Regions from separate parts of the Mesorhizobium sp. WSM1293 genome, predicted to be linked through region 1. Evidence: riboswitches for the same ligand, from Rfam matches in the RefSeq annotation. Region 1 holds a riboswitch; the other holds the start of a gene.
What was found. Region 1 has a riboswitch for cobalamin ahead of metE (5-methyltetrahydropteroyltriglutamate--homocysteine S-methyltransferase). Riboswitches for the same ligand answer to the same signal wherever they lie in the genome.
Positions count from the first base shown of each region.

Region 1 (3,800 bases):
AGGCGACCGCCATCAAGGAACTGGTCGACACGACGGGCGCCGGCGATCTCTATGCCGCCGGCTTCCTGCATGGCTACACGCAAGGCCGCGACCTGCAGACCTGCGGCGACCTTGGCTCACTGGCGGCCGGATTGGTGATCCAGCAGATCGGCCCCAGGCCTCGGCAGAATCTGCGCCGCGAGGCTGAGCAGGCGGGGTTGTTGTAGGGCAGCATCTCGGCCACGCATTGCCCACCTTTCCCTTTTGCAGGCTGTCCAGGCAAGCGCGTGTAAATCGAACGCGTACCAGTCCGAGAAGCATGCCGGTTTTTCTCCAAATTTCTGATTGTTGAGGCTCAGGAACATTGGCGCACTTCGGGCCAGTACTGCCGCCCGATGATGAATGGCCAACACGGGCCCTTTGACGAAGTCGTTTTGAGACGGGATCGTACAAGAGGCAGATTGCCCGAGGGGCGAGCCACAGTCTGCAACATCGGAGCCGCAGAATGCTCAGCTCTACGGCGACATGGGACGTGGAACAAGCCGCAGGCGAACAATTTACATAAACACATAAACATTTCTTTATACGGCATTGACAAGAAATTGGGCTGCTGCGATTGTTCGCATGTCGTGGTTCTCCGCAAGGCGTTGCCGTAGCGGAGCTAAGAGGGAAGCCGGTACATGCCGGCGCTGCCCCCGCAACTGTAAGCGGCGAGCCAAACCCAACAATGTCATTGGGGCGAATGCCCCGGGAAGACGGGGCAGAGGCTGTGACCCGCGAGCCAGGAGACCTGCCTCGGTAAACAACGTCCACAGGCGGGGTGTCTGGTGGCTGCGGCAGCTCGGCGTTGATGCCGGCCTGCTAGCGCCTTCCTTGCCCCCCGCCCCAACCATCGGGGTATGGAATGAATGTCTCCCAGCAAGTTCCCATAGCAACGCTTGGCGTGCCGCGTATCGGTCGCCGGCGAGAACTGAAATTCGCTCTCGAAAGCTACTGGTCCGGAAAATCGTCTGCTGCCAACCTTCTGGCGACGGCGAAGGCACTGCGTGCCGCCAGTTGGAGCGAGCAGCACGACCGCGGCGTGTCGAAAATCCCGTCGAACGATTTCTCACTTTATGACCATGTGCTCGACACCGCGGCAATGGTCGGCGCCGTGCCAGCTCGTTACGGCTGGACGGGCGGCGAGGTCCCGCTCGACATCTACTTCGCGATGGCGCGCGGCACGCAAGGCGATACCGCGGGTTGCGGACAGGCCAGTCACGGGCATGCAGTTCAGGGGCAGCGCGTAACCGCGATGGAAATGACCAAATGGTTCGACACGAACTACCACTACATCGTGCCGGAGCTGGGCGACGATCAGACCTTCGCCCTCTCGTCAACCAAACCAGTCGATCACTTTCTGGAGGCAAAAGAGCTCGGCATCCATACACGCCCGGTCATCCTTGGACCGGTGACCTTCCTCAAGCTGGCGAAGTCTCCCGATCAGGGCTTTAATCCCATAGCGCTGCTACCGCGGCTGCTGCCCGTCTACGAGCAACTCCTGCAGAGGCTGGAACTCTCGGGGGCCGACTGGGTGCAGATTGATGAGCCGGCGCTTGTGCTCGACCTTAACCCGAACGAACGAGCTGCCTTCGAATTCACCTACGGCCAGCTGTCGAATGCCGCGCCCAAGTTGAAAGTTATGTTGGCTACCTATTTCGGGCCGTTGGGAAACAATCTCGAGACCGCGGTTTCGCTGGGCCTGGCGGGCCTGCATCTCGACCTCGTGCGCGCTCCCGAGCAATTGGAGACGATTGGTCGGCTCGCACCGAAGGATCTGGTGCTCTCGCTTGGCTTGATCGATGGCCGCAATGTCTGGCGCGCGAACCTGACCGCCATTCTCGACCGCATCAAGCCGGTCATCGCCGGTTGGCCGCTCGACCGCGTCGAAATTGCGCCTTCCTGCTCGCTGCTTCACGTGCCGATGGACCTGCGGATGGAGACCGCGCTCGATGTAGACGTCCGTTCGTGGCTGGCATTCGCCGCCCAGAAGACTGAAGAGCTGCTCGTGCTGGCCCAAGCCTTGTCCGAAGGCTGGGAGGCCGTAACAGGCGGGCTGAAGGCTTCTGATGAGGCGGCCGCCGCGCGCGCAATGTCGACAAAGGCCCATGATCCGCTCGTCCGCGGGCGCGTCAGCAGCATTGACGGCGCCATGAAGCAACGAAAGAGCGCATTTGCCAAGCGCTCGAGAGTCCAGGCTGACACGCTCGCCCTGCCGTTGTTCCCGACGACGACCATCGGGTCCTTCCCGCAGACGCCCGAGGTGCGCAGGGCACGCTCCGCTCATGCGAAGGGTCGGCTGAGCTATATGGACTATCAGACCTTCCTGAAGAAGGAGACTGAGTGGGCCGTCCGTTGGCAGGAGGAGATCGGGCTCGACGTGCTGGTACATGGCGAGTTCGAACGAAACGACATGGTGCAGCATTTCGGCGAGCAGTTGTCCGGCCTCGCCTTCACCCAGCATGGCTGGGTGCAAAGTTACGGCTCCCGGCTCGTGCGCCCTCCCATCATCTTCGGCGACGTATCGCGGCCCAATCCGATGACGGTTCTCTGGTGGCAATTTGCCCAGTCGCTGACGAAAAAGCCGGTGAAGGGCATGCTCACGGGCCCAGTGACGATTCTTAACTGGTCTTTTGTTCGCGACGACGTACCTCGCGCCGAGGTCTGCCGCCAGATTGCACTCGCCATGCGCGATGAAGTGGCCGACCTCGAAAGAGCTGGCGCAAGAGTGATCCAGATCGATGAGGCTGCGTTTCGCGAAGGCTTGCCCCTGCGGAAGTCCGAGTGGAAGCATTATCTCGGCTGGGCTGTCGAATGCTTCCGGCTCGCCTCGACGGGTGTAGAGGACGCGACTCAAATTCACACCCACATGTGCTATTCGGAGTTCAATGAAATCATCGACTCGATTGCTGAACTGGACGCGGACGTGATTTCAATCGAGACGTCGCGCTCCAAAATGGAACTGCTGGACGCCTTCACCAAGTCGAAATATCCGAACGAAATCGGTCCCGGCGTCTACGACATTCACTCGCCACGTGTCCCCGAGATCGGCGAGATCTTGCATCTTGCCCAACTGGCTCGCGAGCGACTGTCGGACGGCCAACTGTGGGTGAATCCGGACTGCGGCCTCAAAACAAGGAAATGGGAAGAGGTCCGCCCTGCCCTCATCAACATGATCGCTGCAGCCTGCGCGCTGCGGGAGAAAGTGCAGGCGCAGGCCGCTGGGCCACTGTGACCGGCAAACATGTGACCCGCGGGCCTCGCGGATAATTTGAGGCAGAAAGGACGGCATCGAAAAGCCGCGAAGACGTCGGTCGACGCGTGCGAGTCCACCCTTGTCGTCCAGCCGAAGGCCGCTGGACGGCTGAGCGGCGGGGCAGGATTTGGGACGCCGATTCTGGTCCGAGGACGGATGATTTCGGCCACGAAATGGAGGAAGGCGGTTTTGTCCGTGAGCTTCTGCCTCACAGGGCCAGCGGCCGACAGACGCGAGGGATCAACGCTTGCAGATGCCGCCTGAGCACTGGCACTATCGAGATATCGGCGGCGAGGTCGACCCATCAAGAGCGTCGGTGTCGATTTGACTGCGTCGCATGTGGCGGACATCGACAAAATAGCCATACCGCCCAGCCGCAAGCTGCGACCATTCCTCATCGTGCGAATTGAAGCCGGCTGCATCTGGCACGGCGTGTGCTCCGCTCCTGCTGAAGTTCCGCTAGGACAGAGCTTTTCACGCGCGCACGGCTCGCGGTGGTGTGTTGCTTCGACACAAACGCCCCCGT
Region 1 is NZ_AZUV01000048.1:199-3,998, forward strand. Features, by position in the region: partial or broken gene M729_RS0130255 (PfkB family carbohydrate kinase) at 1-206, shown strand, start outside; cobalamin riboswitch at 593-792, shown strand; gene metE (5-methyltetrahydropteroyltriglutamate--homocysteine S-methyltransferase) at 908-3,253, shown strand.

Region 2 (13,540 bases), on a different contig from region 1:
GTCCGGCGGATGGATGAGATGTGCTCGCGGTGCGAGAACACCGCATATTTCTGCGCCGGCACCCGCACCCGATAGAAGTCCTTCGGCAGATCCGCAAAGCCGGACACTTCGACGCCGACGACATAGTCGAAATTGCCCGCGTCGTCGCCATTAAGGCACACGCCGTAGAAAACGCCTGAGATCTCGCCGGGGATGTTGCCGATAAAGGGTGCAAAACGCTGCCACTGCATCGGAATCCCGGCGCTGGTTTCACAGCTGTAGCGTTCGCCGAGGCCGGCGATCAGGAACGGCCGGCTGGTCTCGAAGCGCGGTGGTTCGAGATTGGTGAGGAGGGACTGGTCCATCAGGATCGGCTCCACGAGGTCGAGGTTGTTGGTCGAGCCTTGCGCGCGCACCAGTTCCGGCGTGGTGCCGAACTGATCGCGGAAGGCACGGGTGAACGCCTCATGCGAGTTGTAGCCGGCGTCGAGCGCGACGACGAGGATGTCGGGCGCTCCGCCGGCCAGCTTGCGCGCCGCCTCGGTCAGCCGGCGTGAGCGCATGTAACCCATCACCGAGCGGCCGGTTGCGGCGCCGAAGGCGCGCGTCACATGAAAACGCGACACGCCGCTGCTTTGCGCGACATCGTCAAGCGAGATCGCCTCCGGCAGATGGCTCTCGACGAACCACAGCGCTTTCTCGGTCGGGTTCATGGGGCTCCTTTTCGCATTGGCCGGATCATCTTGGCGTTTCCTGGCGCGGCCAGTTTGATCGAAATTGCGCATTCCGTGCAATCTGCGCCGATCCCATGGGCTTTCGCTTGACAGCGGGCCGCGTCATCTCCTAAGAATGTTATGTTATTACATAAAATGAGCGTGCAATGCCTGTTTCCCTTAGCTGGCCCACCACTTCGTCCGAGAAATCCATTGCGAAGCGTTTGGTGGAAATCTACGCTGAAGTGGTGATGGTCCCCGAGCCGAAAGGCGAGGGGTGAAAAGGGAACACGGTGAGGCCTGTTCAGGTCGAGGCCGTGGCTGCCCCCGCAACTGTAAGCGGCGAGCAAAATCCGTGAATGCCACTGGCCGGCAAGGCTGGGAAGGCAGGATGGCGCAACGACCCGCGAGCCAGGAGACCTGCCATCACTGAGTTGACCGGACGGGGTGTGCCGGGAGGAAACGCGAATCCCGGCCTTGTCGGCCGGTTCGCCAGCTTCCTTCCGTCGCCAGTTTTGGAAAGTGACGGAAAGTTGGACGGCTCCATCGATCATCGCATCACCATGCGCACGCTTTGCCGTCCCCGCAATCCGGCGGGCTGCAGCCGATGAGCGCAGCGCTTCTCGAAGCCCATGACCTCTGTGCCATGGCGAATGGGCGGAATCTGGTCCAGGCGGTCAGCTTCTCGGTGGCCGCTGGCGATCGCCTTGCCATCATCGGTCCCAACGGCGCCGGCAAGACGACGCTGCTGCGCATGCTGTCGGGCATGCTGCGGCCAAGTTCCGGCGAGGTGAAGCTTGGCGGACGCGGGCTGGACAGGATTTCGGCCGCCGAGCGGGCGTTGCATATCGCCGTTGTCGGCCAGACCGACCAGCCCGATCCGCGGCTGGCGGTGATCGATTATGTCGAGCTTGGCCGGGTCCCGCACGCCGGACTGAGGCGCAGGAGCGAGGAACGCGACATTGTCGTCAATGCGCTGCGCCGGACCGGCCTGCTGCCGCTGCTTGGCCGCACCGTCGGCTCGCTGTCGGGCGGCGAGCGCCAGCGCGCCCAACTGGCGCGCGCCATCGCCCAGCAGCCCAAAATCCTGTTCCTCGACGAACCGACCAACCATCTGGACCCGCGCGCCCGCGGCGAACTGCTCGACCTCGTGGCAGGCTTCGAGATGACGGTGATCGCGGTGCTGCACGATCTGGCGCTGGTAGCACCCTTCGCCACCAGGGTTGCGGTGATGAATCATGCCCGCCTGCAAGCGCTCGCCGCACCGCGCGAAGCGCTGGCCCAACAGCTGATCCGCGAGATTTTCGGCATCGATGTGCTGCGCCTGCGCCATCCGACCGAGGATCGAGAGTTGACGGTGTTCGAGGTTCCGAACCGTGCCGCGCCGCCGTCGTGATTGAAGCCGTTCCATAGTCGACCCGATCCCACCCACAAGGAGCATACCCGTGAAACGCCTCGCTTTTTCGCTTGCCGTCTCGCTGCTGACCTCGACCGCCTTCGCCTTCCCGGTAACCGTCGACAGCTGCGGCAAGCCGCTGACCTTCGACGCGCCGCCGAAGCGCGCTGTCATCCATGATCTGAACATGGCCGAGATGGCTTTCGCGCTGAAATTGCAGCCGTCAATCGTCGGCCTGACCGGCATCACCGGATGGTACAAGGTCGGTCCCGAATTCAAGGCAGAGCAGGGTTCGATCCCGGAGCTGGCGCCGAAATATCCGACGCTCGAAAACCTCGTGGCCGTGGAGCCGGATTTCTTCTTCGCCGGCTGGTACTACGGCATGAAGCCGGGTGGCGAGGTGACGCCCGACACGCTTGCCCCGCACGGCATCAAGACGCTGGTTCTGGCGGAAAGCTGCGTCCATCTCGACAAGAGGCGCCCCGCCGCCTCGATGGACCTGCTCTACGGCGACGTCGAAAAGCTGGGCAAGATCTTCGGCAAGGAGACAGAGGCGGAAAAGCTTGTCTCTGGCTGGAAGGCGCAGCTCGCCGACATCACCGCCAAGGTCGGCAGCGCCAAGGGCACGCGGGTGTTCCTCTACGATTCCGGCGAGGACAAGCCGTTCACCGCAGGCAAGTTCGCCATCCCCAGCGCCATGATCACTGCCGCCGGCGGCGACAACATCATGGCTGACATGGACACCAGCTGGGGCAACACGGATTGGGAAACGGTGGCGTCGCGCAATCCGCAATTCCTCATCCTGCTCGATTACCAGGACGGTGGCGGCTACAGGAAGCTGCTCGACTTCCTGAAGGCGCATCCGGCCATGAAGGAGACCGACGCGGTCAAGAACGAGCGCTTCGTTGCCCTCCGCTACGCCGAGCTGACGCCTGGACCCGCCAACATCGAAGCGATCGACAAGATCGCCAAGGCCATGCACCCGGAAGCATTTTGAGCTTGCGCCATCCGGCATTTGCGTTGGCCATGCTGGCGGGAGCGGCGGCGATCGCCGCTCTCGCTCTGCTGTCGATCGCCTATGGCTCGACGCTGATCCCGCTGGCCGACGTTGTAGCAGCGCTTGGCCGCGCAATCGGCTTAGGCGGGCACGACGTGTCCGGGCCGGTCGGCAAGATCGTCGTCGATCTGCGGCTGCCGCGCACGATCCTGGCCATCTGCGTCGGCGCGGGCCTCGGCGTCGTCGGCGCGCTGCTGCAGACAGTGACCCGCAACGATCTCGCCGATCCGTTCCTGTTCGGCCTGTCGTCGGGCGCCGCCGCCGGTGCTGTTTCCGTCATCACCGTCTTCGGCGACAGCTTTGGCATCTGGACGTTGCCGGTCGCGGCCTTCACCGGCGGCATATTGGCCGCCGGCGTCGTCCTGCTGCTGGTCGCGCGGGTGAGGGGCCAAGGGCCGGAGCGGCTGATCCTCGCCGGCCTTGCCGTGTCCTTCATGTTCACCGCCTTGACCAACTACCTGGTCTTTGCCGGCGACCAGCGCGCCGCCCACTCCGTGTTGTTCTGGACGATGGGCGGCCTTGGCCTGGCGCGCTGGGACAATATCTGGTTGGGCGCGCTGGGTGCGGGCACCATTCTGGCTTACGCGCTGTGGAACCACCGCCGGCTCGATGCCTTCCTGGCCGGCGAAAACGCCGCCGAAAGCCTTGGCGTGCCAGTGGCGCGCATGCGCCGAATGACGTTTCTCGTCGCCGCCTTCTCGACGGCGATCCTGGTCTCTGTCGCCGGGGTCATCGGCTTCGTCGGGCTGATGATCCCGCATCTGTCGCGGCCGCTGGCAGGCCCCTTGCATCTGCGCCTGGTTGCCAGCTGCGCCGTCTTCGGCGCGGTGCTTTTGCTGGCCAGCGATCTTCTGGCCCGAACGCTGCTGCCGCCGCAGGAACTGCCGATCGGCATCATCACCAGCTCGGTCGGTGCGTTCTTCGTCGTCACCATGCTGATCCGCAACCGGCTTTGAGCGCGTTTGGCAACCGGTCGCCGGATCACACGGTCCAGAAATAGCGCACGATGTGGAAGAACACCGGGGCGGCGAAGACCAGGCTGTCGGTGCGGTCCATCATGCCGCCATGGCCTTCGATGAGATGGCCCCAGTCCTTGACGCCCTGGTCGCGCTTGATGGCCGAGGCGACCAGCCCGCCTAGGAATCCCATCGAGCAGGCGACGAAGGCCACGGCTGCCGCCTGCAGCGGCGAGAAGGGCGTCACGAACGACAACAGCGCGCCGAGCAGGCTCGCCGACACCAATCCGCCGATCAGCCCTTCCCAGGTTTTCGACGGCGAGACGTTCGGCGAAAACCGGTGTTTACCAAACAGCTTGCCGAAGATGTACTGCAGCACGTCGCTGCCTTGCACGACGATGATCAGGAAGGCGATCAGCAGCAAGGTGCGGCCTTCGAAGCCTGGCACGTCGAGTGTCAGCAGGGCGGGGACGTGGCTGACGCAATAGACCGAGATCATCACCGCCCATTGCTGCGCGGCGATCCGCTCGAGGAAGCGTTCGGTGTCGCCATGCAGCGCCGTGATGGCCGGCATCAAGAGGAAGCAGTAGACCGGAATGAAGATGACGAAGAGCCCATACCAGGCGGTCCACACCAGCCAGTACTGAAACGGGATGATGATGCCGAACATGCCGAGCAGCACCCAATGGTCGCTGCGGCGCGTATGCGTCAGCGTCACGAATTCGCGCAGCGCGGCGAAGGAAATCAGCGCAAACAGGATGGTCATCCCGTAACGGCCGAAGAAGAAGGCGACCGTCATCAGCGCCACCATCACCCACCAGGCGTTGATGCGCTGCGTGAGATTGACAAGCGTCGAGCTCAGCGGCTTCGGCGCTCGCGCCGAAAGGATGGTGGCGACGATGCTGGCGGTGGTCAAAACCGCCAGCAGGCCGATGATCAGGATGGAGATCTCGTGGCGCATCAATCGTCTCGCTCGGGACGCGGGTTGAGCGCCAGAAGCGCGGCGTGGGCGCGCTCGAGAAAGGCGCGGCGTTCTTCGCCCGGGCCAACCGCGACAGGCGCGCCGAAAACGACGCGGCACAGCAGCGGCACCGGCAGGAACTGGCCCTTGGGCAGCACGCGCGACATGTTCTCGATCCAGCACGGGATCAGCTCGACCTCAGGCCGCGCCGTCGACAGATTGTAGAGCCCGGAGCGGAACGCCAGCAGCGGCTCGTCTGTCATGTTGCGGGTGCCCTCGGGAAACAGGATAAGCGAGTGCCCTTGGTCGAGAACCGACAGCATGATCTCGATGGGGTTTTCCTCAGGTCTCGTCCATTGCCGGTTGATGAGCACGGACGACAACATGTCCTGCGCGATGAAGCGGCGCAGCCGCGACTTCCCCCAATATTCGCCTGCGGCAACAGCATGGGTGATCGCGCGCTCCCTTTCGCTGAGACAGGCCGACAAAAGGATGAAGTCGCCATGGCTGGTGTGATTGGCGAAATAGATGCGCTGCCGCTCGGAGGGCAGGCTGCCGTTCCAGATCGGCCGCACCCCGGTCACCATCCGGGCCAGAGCCGACAGGCCGACGGAGGTTACCGTCTGCAGCAAGGTGAAGGTCTTGAGCGAAAGCTTGTTCATCGCGGCGCCCAAAACCCTGCCGCCAGAAGCGCTGCGGCGAACAGAGCCAGGGCAGCGCGCTGCTTGAACAGCAAGCGGCTTGTGCCGGCCATGCGGTCATCGAGCAAGCGTGTCGCGAACGGAGCCGGTTTCAGGCGCATGCGCGCCAACATGTCATCCACCGCGGCACCGCCGGAAGCTTCGTCGTCATGGCTCGCCATCAGTCGGAACAGCAGCGCGTCGAATGCCAGCAATGCCGACAGCGCCAGCACCGCAACCGCGCTCGCGGCGGCGATCGACAAAGCGATGGCCGCGGGCAAGGTCTCGAAGGCACCGCGCGCCGATGCGGCTAGAGGCGCAAGGACATTTGCGGCCAGCACGATTGCGGCCGGCCACGCGGCCTGTCGCATCAGCATGCCGGCGAAGCGGTCGGTGCGGTCCTGATAGGTATTGCCTGTCATGACGCCGCCCGCCCCGTAGCCTCTGCAAGATGAATCGGCCGGCCGGCGGCCGCGAGCATCTCGCGGGCGAGCGCTGGCGTCCCGGCCCTGCCGGTCGCCACCAGCCATTCGGCGACGACGCCGGCGCTGCGCTGGAAGCCGAGCGCGCAGCACACCAGGACGGTGCCGTCGCGGCGTGCATTCTCCAGCGCGCCGGCTGCCTGTTGCCGTATCGCCAGTGGCGGCGGCAACAGGTCGATCATCGGAAAGCTGATCCAGCGGCAATCGGTTGTCGCCGGCTTTTCGAGTTCGGCGGCGAGGTCGATGACCGTGCCGAAGCTGTTGGCCTCGCTTGCCGTGGGAAAGCGCCCGAGAAAGACACCTTCGGCAATCGCCACCTGGGGGGCAAGATTGCGCGTCCAGGCCCATATGTTTGCCCTGGCGCCGAGGCGATAAGGCAAGAGCAGGACACGGCTTGCAAGCGTCATGGTGCCATCGGCGGATTTCTGGAACACCTTTTCGCCTGCGCCAGCATAGGCGAAGGCGACGATGGCCAGCGCCAGCGCCGGCCAAAGCAGGAAGAGCGCGACAGCGCAAAGGAAGGCACCGAGCGCGGCACCGGCCAGCGCGAGGACGGCGCCCAGCGCGTAGAACCGCGCCAGCCGCCGCGCTTTCGCATCGTTGGTCAGCCGGAAGCCCACAAACGGCAATGCGCCGCTACGCGGAAACAGCCACAGCGCAAAGAACCCGAGCAGCGCGCCGGTCGGGATGTCGATGAAGTGATGCTGCCAGGTCGTCAGCACCGAGGCGCCGATGAGGAAGCTCCAGCCATGCCAGAGCGGCAGGAGCAACCCGCCGAGCCGGTGGCGCCAATGATCCCAGATGATCGCCAAAAGGGCGATGTGCAGCGAGGGCGCCTGGTTGAACGGCTTGTCGAAACCGCCGAGCACGGCAAACAGGAAGCCCGGCAGGCCGGTCGTCGCCGGTCGCACGAATGTAGCGGTCAGCGGGAACAGGATGAAGCAGATAACGGCGACGATTTGCGCGGTGAGATAGCGTCCGGCCAGACGGTCGACCCCTTGCCTGTCGTTGTTGAGCAGCAGCGACAGGCCGTAGAACAGGTTGATCGACCAATAGGGCACGATGGTCCAGGCGAGGAACGGGATGCCGTGCTCCCACGAGAACACGATACTGCCGACATCGTCGCGCCGCGACGCCAGCCAGTTGGCGAAGCCGTAGCTGAGATAGAAGAACGGCGCCAGGAAGGCCAGCCACAGGGCTGCCCTGACGACCACCCGGCTATAGGGTTCGGCACGCGCCACGGATGCAGGCGATGACACCATGCTGCTCAGCGGCGCCGCGCGAGCGAGACGGTGAAGATGCCCCATTGGTCGATGCGCTGGTCGAGCTTTTCGAAACCGGCGGCTTCGACGAGCTGGTCCATTTCGCCTTGCGTGCGCCGGCGCATCACCCAGGCCTCGCCGCCGCGATGCGAGGTCAGGCTGCGGGCGATCATCTCGAGCTGCGGGTGCCAAGGCTGGTTGGTGTAGAGCAACAGGCTGCCCGGCTGCATGGCGCTGGCCAATCCACCGAGCGAGCGGGCGATCATCGCATTGTCCGAGAATAGCTCGTAGAGGCCGGAAACGATGGCGAGGTCCGGCGCCGGATCGGCGTTGGCGAGCATGTCGGCATCGAAAGCGTCGGCGCGCTGGAACGTGACGTCAGCCGGCAATTGCCGCTCCGTGATCAGCTTGCGGCCAAGCTGCACGTTGAGGTCGGAATAATCCTGCAGACGCACGCTCGCCGGCTGGTCGGGGCTCTTCACGATGGCATCGAGAACATAGCGGCCGTGGCCGGCGGCGATGTCGAGAATATGCACTGGCCGGCCAGTGGTCTTGAGCGTTGCCAGGCAAGAGCCGATCAGTTCTTCGAGATGCAGCTTGCGCTGGCGGATGCCGCGCCAGCCGATGGCTTCCAGGAAGACACGGTCGACGACGCGGCCAAGGGGCGTAAGGCCGCGCGCGTCGTTTTCGTAGACATAATCCAGCGTCGAGCCGGAATCGAAGCCGGTGGCAATGCCGGTCTTCATGCCTTGGGAAACCCAGGCGCCCATGCGGATGGAGGCGCGGCTGAATGCCCAATAGAGGCCCTTGGGCGACATCAAAGCGAGCGGTGAAGCAAGCCGGTCGGCCTCGTCGCGTGTGTAGCCGGCAATGTCCGCCTGCTTCAGGTCGACCGGCGCATCCGGTGCCGCGAACTGCCTGGCCAGGAACGGCCGGATCAGGTCGAGGGCCTTTGCCCGGTCGCGTTCGCCCAGCGTGTCGTGGAAGAAGCCCGGCAGCACATGACGTTCCTTGATGCGGCTGCCGAGATTGACGAAGAACTCGTGCTGCGGGCCGTGGCGCACGACCCAGTCGCTGCCCGAAAGCAGAAGCTGCGTCGGCGCGGTGATGGCGCGGGCGTCCGCAACGATGCGGGCGGCATGCTGATAGAGTTCGATCAGGATGTTGGAACTGATCGGCCGCGTGATCAGTGGATCGCTCTCGAAAGAGGCGATGCGCACGGGATCATGGGTCAGGAATTTCGCCTTGACATAGGAATTGACGAAGAAGCGGCCCTTGATCTTCTGCCAGAGCGCTATGCCCTCCTTGGCGAAGGGCACGTAGAGTTTTACCGAGAAGGCCGGTGAGGCCAGCACCATGGCGCGCAGCTTCGGCGCATAGTCATGCACCCAGGCGGCGGCCAGAACGGCGCCGAAGGACTGCGCGATCAGCGCGATATCGCGCGTGGCGAAGCCATCCCTTTCAGCGATCTCGCGCATGAAGCAGTCGATGTCGCGCACCAGCGCCGAGAAGGACGGGGCATAGCCGCGCTCGCCGGACGAACGGCCATTGCCGCGGGCATCCCAGGCATAGAAGGCGTGGTCCGGCATCCGCAATTCATCGACGAGATGGGCCATGCGGCCGCCATGCTCGTGGCCGCGATGGAAGAGCACCACCGCGCCGTTGGCATCGGCGGAGGCCGCCGGCCAGAAGCGGTAGAAGATCTCCGTCCCGTCATGGCTGCGGAAGACCCGCTCCTGCGCTTGCCGCGCAAGGCTTTCCGTGGCCGCGGCGGCGATCGGGTCGTGCATCATGGTCTTTCCCTCTGGCGGCCCCACTGGCGGCATGGCGAGCCTCGATGCTCAGCTGGCGCTGCCAATAAGCCCGGCGCGTATCCGGTTTATGGCGGTCAGCAGCGAAAGCGTTGCCATGGCCGGAAACACAAATGGCGCGATCGATACCGGCCACAGCCCTGGGGCGCACAGCACGGCGACGACGCCGAGCGCCAGCGCCCTGTCGCTCTTGCCGAACGGCCCGGCATAGTTGCGGCCGATCTTGGCGGCGATGCCGAGCACGCCGGCAAACTCGGTCAGCACCGCCGATATTGCGAAGGCGACGACGCCCCATGCGCCAAATTCCGGAAAGACGGCAAAAGGCAAGATCAGCGCGAGGTCCGAAACGACGTCGCACAACTCGTTCAGATACATGCCGAGCGTCGAGGCTTGGCCATGCTCGCGCGCCAGCATGCCGTCCACGGCATTCAGCGCCATGCGGACGAACATCACCACGGGGATAAGCAACAGCAGCCAGCGCCATTCATGCCGGATCGCACTGGCCGCGCCGGCGGCTATCGACATCGCGGCCGCCAGGATGGTTATGCTGTTTGCGGTGACCCCGATGGCCGCCAGCCGATTGACCAGCGGCCGCAGTCGACCCTGGAAGGCCGGCTTGAGAGCGTAAAGCGTCGGCATTGCGTTGATCCCCCGATCCTGTTCAGCGGCTGTACATCAATATGCCAGACGCGACCAGCGGAGAGGCGGCGCGGCCATCATGCGTTCGCAAATCGATAACCATGATTGGCCCGGCAAAGCTGTCATGCACATTTGTCGGCTTTGTGTGCACTGCGGCACCTTGAATAGTGAGCACGCTTATTATATATCCCGCTCATGGTTTCCGATGGCATCGACAGATTGGGCTTCTTGATCCACGACGTGCAGCGCCTGATGCGCAAGCGCTTCGAGGCGAGGGCCAGTGGCTTGGGGCTTTCTTCGGCGCAATGGCGGCTTCTGGTCCGCGTTGCCAAGGAAGACGGTGTCGCGCAGGCGCGGCTGGCCGAACTTCTCGAAATCGAGCCGATCAGCGTTTCGCGCCTGGTCGACCGCATGGAGGAGGGAGGCTGGATCGAGCGTCGTTCCGACGCTGCCGATCGCCGCGTCCGCATGATCTTCCTGACGCCCAAGGCAAGCGATGCCTACGCCGTGATCAAGAGCATTGCCGGAGAAGTCTATGAGGAATCGCTGGTCGGCGTGAAACCGGAAGCCCGTCGCGTCCTCGTCGAGGGACTTGAGGCGATGGTCCGCAACCTGACCGACGACGAGACGCCGTCCATTGAAAAAGTGAAGAACACAGAGGGCGCAGCAGCATGAACGCGGTAGCCAAGATAGACGAGAAAGTGACCGAACTGGAAATGGAAGCGCCGGCGCAGCCGGCCGCGGCCCCGGCAACCGTTGCTCCCCCGGTGCAGCCGGCTCCGGCGCCGGTGAAGAAAAAGCGCCGGCTGGGCCGCTTCCTGCTCATGGTCGCGCTGCCTGCGGCATTGGCTGTTGGCGGCGGCTATGTCTGGGTTACCGGCGGCCGTTATCAGGAGACCGAGAACGCCAATCTGCAGCAGGCCAAGGTGTCGATCGCTTCCGACACGGCCGGCCGCATCGTCAAGGTCGACATCTTCGATAACCAGCTGGTCAAACAGGGTGACGAGCTGTTTGCCATCGACCCCGAGCCCTACCGGATCGCGTTGGCGCAGGCCGACGCGGCGGTGGCGGGCGCGCGTCTCAATGTCGAGCAGTTGCGCGCCGCCTATGGCCAGTCGATGGCTCAGCAGAAGTCCGATGCCAGCCAGGTCGCCTTCGCCCAGTCGCAGTTCGACCGCGCCGCCGATCTTGCCCAGAAGGGCATCAACGCCAAATCGTCGCTGGACGAAGCCAAGAACGATCTCGACAAGGCCAAGCAGCAGCTCGCCGTTGCCGAGCAAGGCATCATCAGCGCCAAGGCAGCCCTTGGCGGCAATCCCGACATCGAAACCGACAAGCATCCGACCGTGATGGCCGCGCTCGCCGCGCGCGACAAGGCCGCCTACGATCTGGCGCAGACCACGGTCAAGGCGCCGGCTGACGGCATCGTCAGCCAGGCCTCGTCGTTCAAGGTCGGCCAGTATGTCGGTTCCGGCACGCCGCTGTTTTCGCTGGTCGAGACCGGCGACACCTGGATCGATGCCAATTTCAAGGAAACGCAGCTCACCCACATGAAGCCCGGCCAGAAGGCCGAGATCGTGGTCGACACCTATCCGGGGCGCACCTTCGAGGCGACGGTCAAGGCGATCGGCGCCGGCACGGGAGCCGAGTTCTCGCTGCTGCCGGCCCAGAATGCCACCGGCAACTGGGTCAAGGTCACACAGCGCATCCCGGTTCGTCTCGAACTGACCGATGCGGACGCCAAGATGGCGTTGCGCACCGGCATGAGCGCCACCGTTACCGTCGACACCGGCGTGGCGCGTGGTCTGCCTTCGATCTTCGGTCACGCCACGGCCGGCGAGGCCGCGCAGTAACGTCAACAGAATGCCGCAGGACCAGCGGCGGAGGTGAATAGCAGGATTGGTCTGATGGGAGGAGCTGGAGGATCAGCGTTTGGGTGCTGCCGCGGTGCGGCTGGCCGAAATCTGAAATCTCCGACGCGGACCCGTCGGTCCTCATGTTTCCGGGCGGCAGGCATCCGCTCATCAGAGACTTTCAGTCGATGTAACCCCCACATCGACAATCGCGTCCCACCGCGACGAGGGTCTCTCAACGGAAGGCGTTGCCGCCCGGAAACCCCTTGTACACGTTTTTGTTACCTGCTGGAAGTTCCACGCCATGAGCACGCCCGAACCCTTCAAAGAAGTGCCGCATCGCGGCCTGATCACGGTCGCGCTCATGTTGGCGACGATCATGCAGGCGCTCGACACGACGATCGCCAACGTCGCGCTGCCGACCATGACCGGCGATCTCGGCGCCTCGCCTGACAACATCAACTGGGTGCTGACCTCCTACATCGTTGCCGCCGCCATCATGACGCCGGTCACCGGCTGGCTGGCCGATCGCTTCGGCCGCAAGGAACTGTTCCTGACGGCGGTGGTCGGCTTCACCGTGTTTTCGATGCTGTGCGGCATCGCCTGGAGCCTGGAGACCATGGTGTTCTTCCGGCTGATGCAAGGCGTGTTCGGCGCCGCGATCGTGCCTCTGTCGCAGACCTTCCTGCTCGACATCAATCCCAGGGAACGCCATGGCCAGGCGATGGCCATCTGGGGCGCCGGCATCATGCTGGGTCCGATTCTGGGCCCGACACTCGGTGGCTGGCTGACCGAGAATTTCAACTGGCGTTGGGTGTTCTTCATCAATCTGCCGGTCGGCATCGTCGCCTTTCTCGGTATGGCCGCTTATTTGCCGGCTATCGCGCGGCGCGTGCGCGGCTTCGATTTCTTCGGCTTCGCCATGATATCGCTCGGCGTCGGCGCGCTTCAGCTGCTGCTCGACCGCGGCGGCGAGGTCGACTGGTTTTCCTCGGTCGAGATCTGGATCGAACTTGGTCTTTCGCTCACCGGCTTCTGGGTGTTCATCATTCACACCATGACGGCCGAGCACCCCTTCATCGATCCCAAGATCTTCCTCGACCGCAATTTCGTGACCGGGCTGGCGTTCATCTTCGTCATGGGTGTGCTCATCCTGGCGAGCATGTCGCTGCTGCCGCCGATGCTGTCGACCATCTTCGGCTATCCGACCGTCACCATCGGCATCGTCATGGGGCCACGCGGCGTCGGCACCATGATTTCGATGCTCGTCGTCGGGCGGCTCATGAGCAGGATTGACGCCAGGATCCTCGTCGTCATCGGCTTCCTGCTGACCGCGCAGTCGCTCTACACCATGTCCAGCTTCACCCCGCAGATGGACAATTGGCTGATCATCAGCTCCGGCGTCATCCAGGGCCTGGGCATGGGGATGGTGTTCGTGCCGCTGTCGACCGTCGCCTTCGCCACGCTTGACGTGCGCTTCCGCACCGATGCCACGGCTCTGTTCAGCCTGGTGCGCAATCTTGGCTCGTCGATCGGCGTGTCGGTCGTGACGGTGTTGATGGTGCGCAACACGCAGATCAACCATGCCGAGCTTTCGGCCTTCATCAATCCGTTCAACCCCAATCTGTGGGCTGTTTCGCCGGCGGCCGCAGGCGGCGATCCAACGGCGCTCTCGCAGGTCGATCGCATGGTCAATCTCCAGGCCATGATGATCTCCTACGTCAACGACTTCAAAATACTCATGGTGATGA
Region 2 is NZ_AZUV01000025.1:6,909-20,448, forward strand. Features, by position in the region: gene M729_RS0124945 (AraC family transcriptional regulator) at 1-692, opposite strand, end outside; cobalamin riboswitch at 928-1,135, shown strand; gene M729_RS0124950 (ABC transporter ATP-binding protein) at 1,300-2,088, shown strand; gene M729_RS0124955 (ABC transporter substrate-binding protein) at 2,138-3,085, shown strand; gene M729_RS0124960 (iron ABC transporter permease) at 3,115-4,101, shown strand; gene M729_RS0124965 (phosphatidate cytidylyltransferase) at 4,127-5,062, opposite strand; gene M729_RS0124970 (lysophospholipid acyltransferase family protein) at 5,062-5,724, opposite strand; gene M729_RS0124975 (hypothetical protein) at 5,721-6,164, opposite strand; gene M729_RS0124980 (phosphatase PAP2/dual specificity phosphatase family protein) at 6,161-7,486, opposite strand; gene M729_RS0124985 (bifunctional alpha/beta hydrolase/class I SAM-dependent methyltransferase) at 7,492-9,279, opposite strand; gene M729_RS0124990 (CDP-alcohol phosphatidyltransferase family protein) at 9,328-9,936, opposite strand; gene M729_RS0124995 (MarR family transcriptional regulator) at 10,132-10,611, shown strand; gene M729_RS0125000 (HlyD family secretion protein) at 10,608-11,789, shown strand; gene M729_RS0125005 (DHA2 family efflux MFS transporter permease subunit) at 12,094-13,540, shown strand, end outside.
Region 2: linked by a shared signal. The riboswitch ahead of M729_RS0124950 (ABC transporter ATP-binding protein) and the one ahead of metE (5-methyltetrahydropteroyltriglutamate--homocysteine S-methyltransferase) in region 1 are both predicted to bind cobalamin.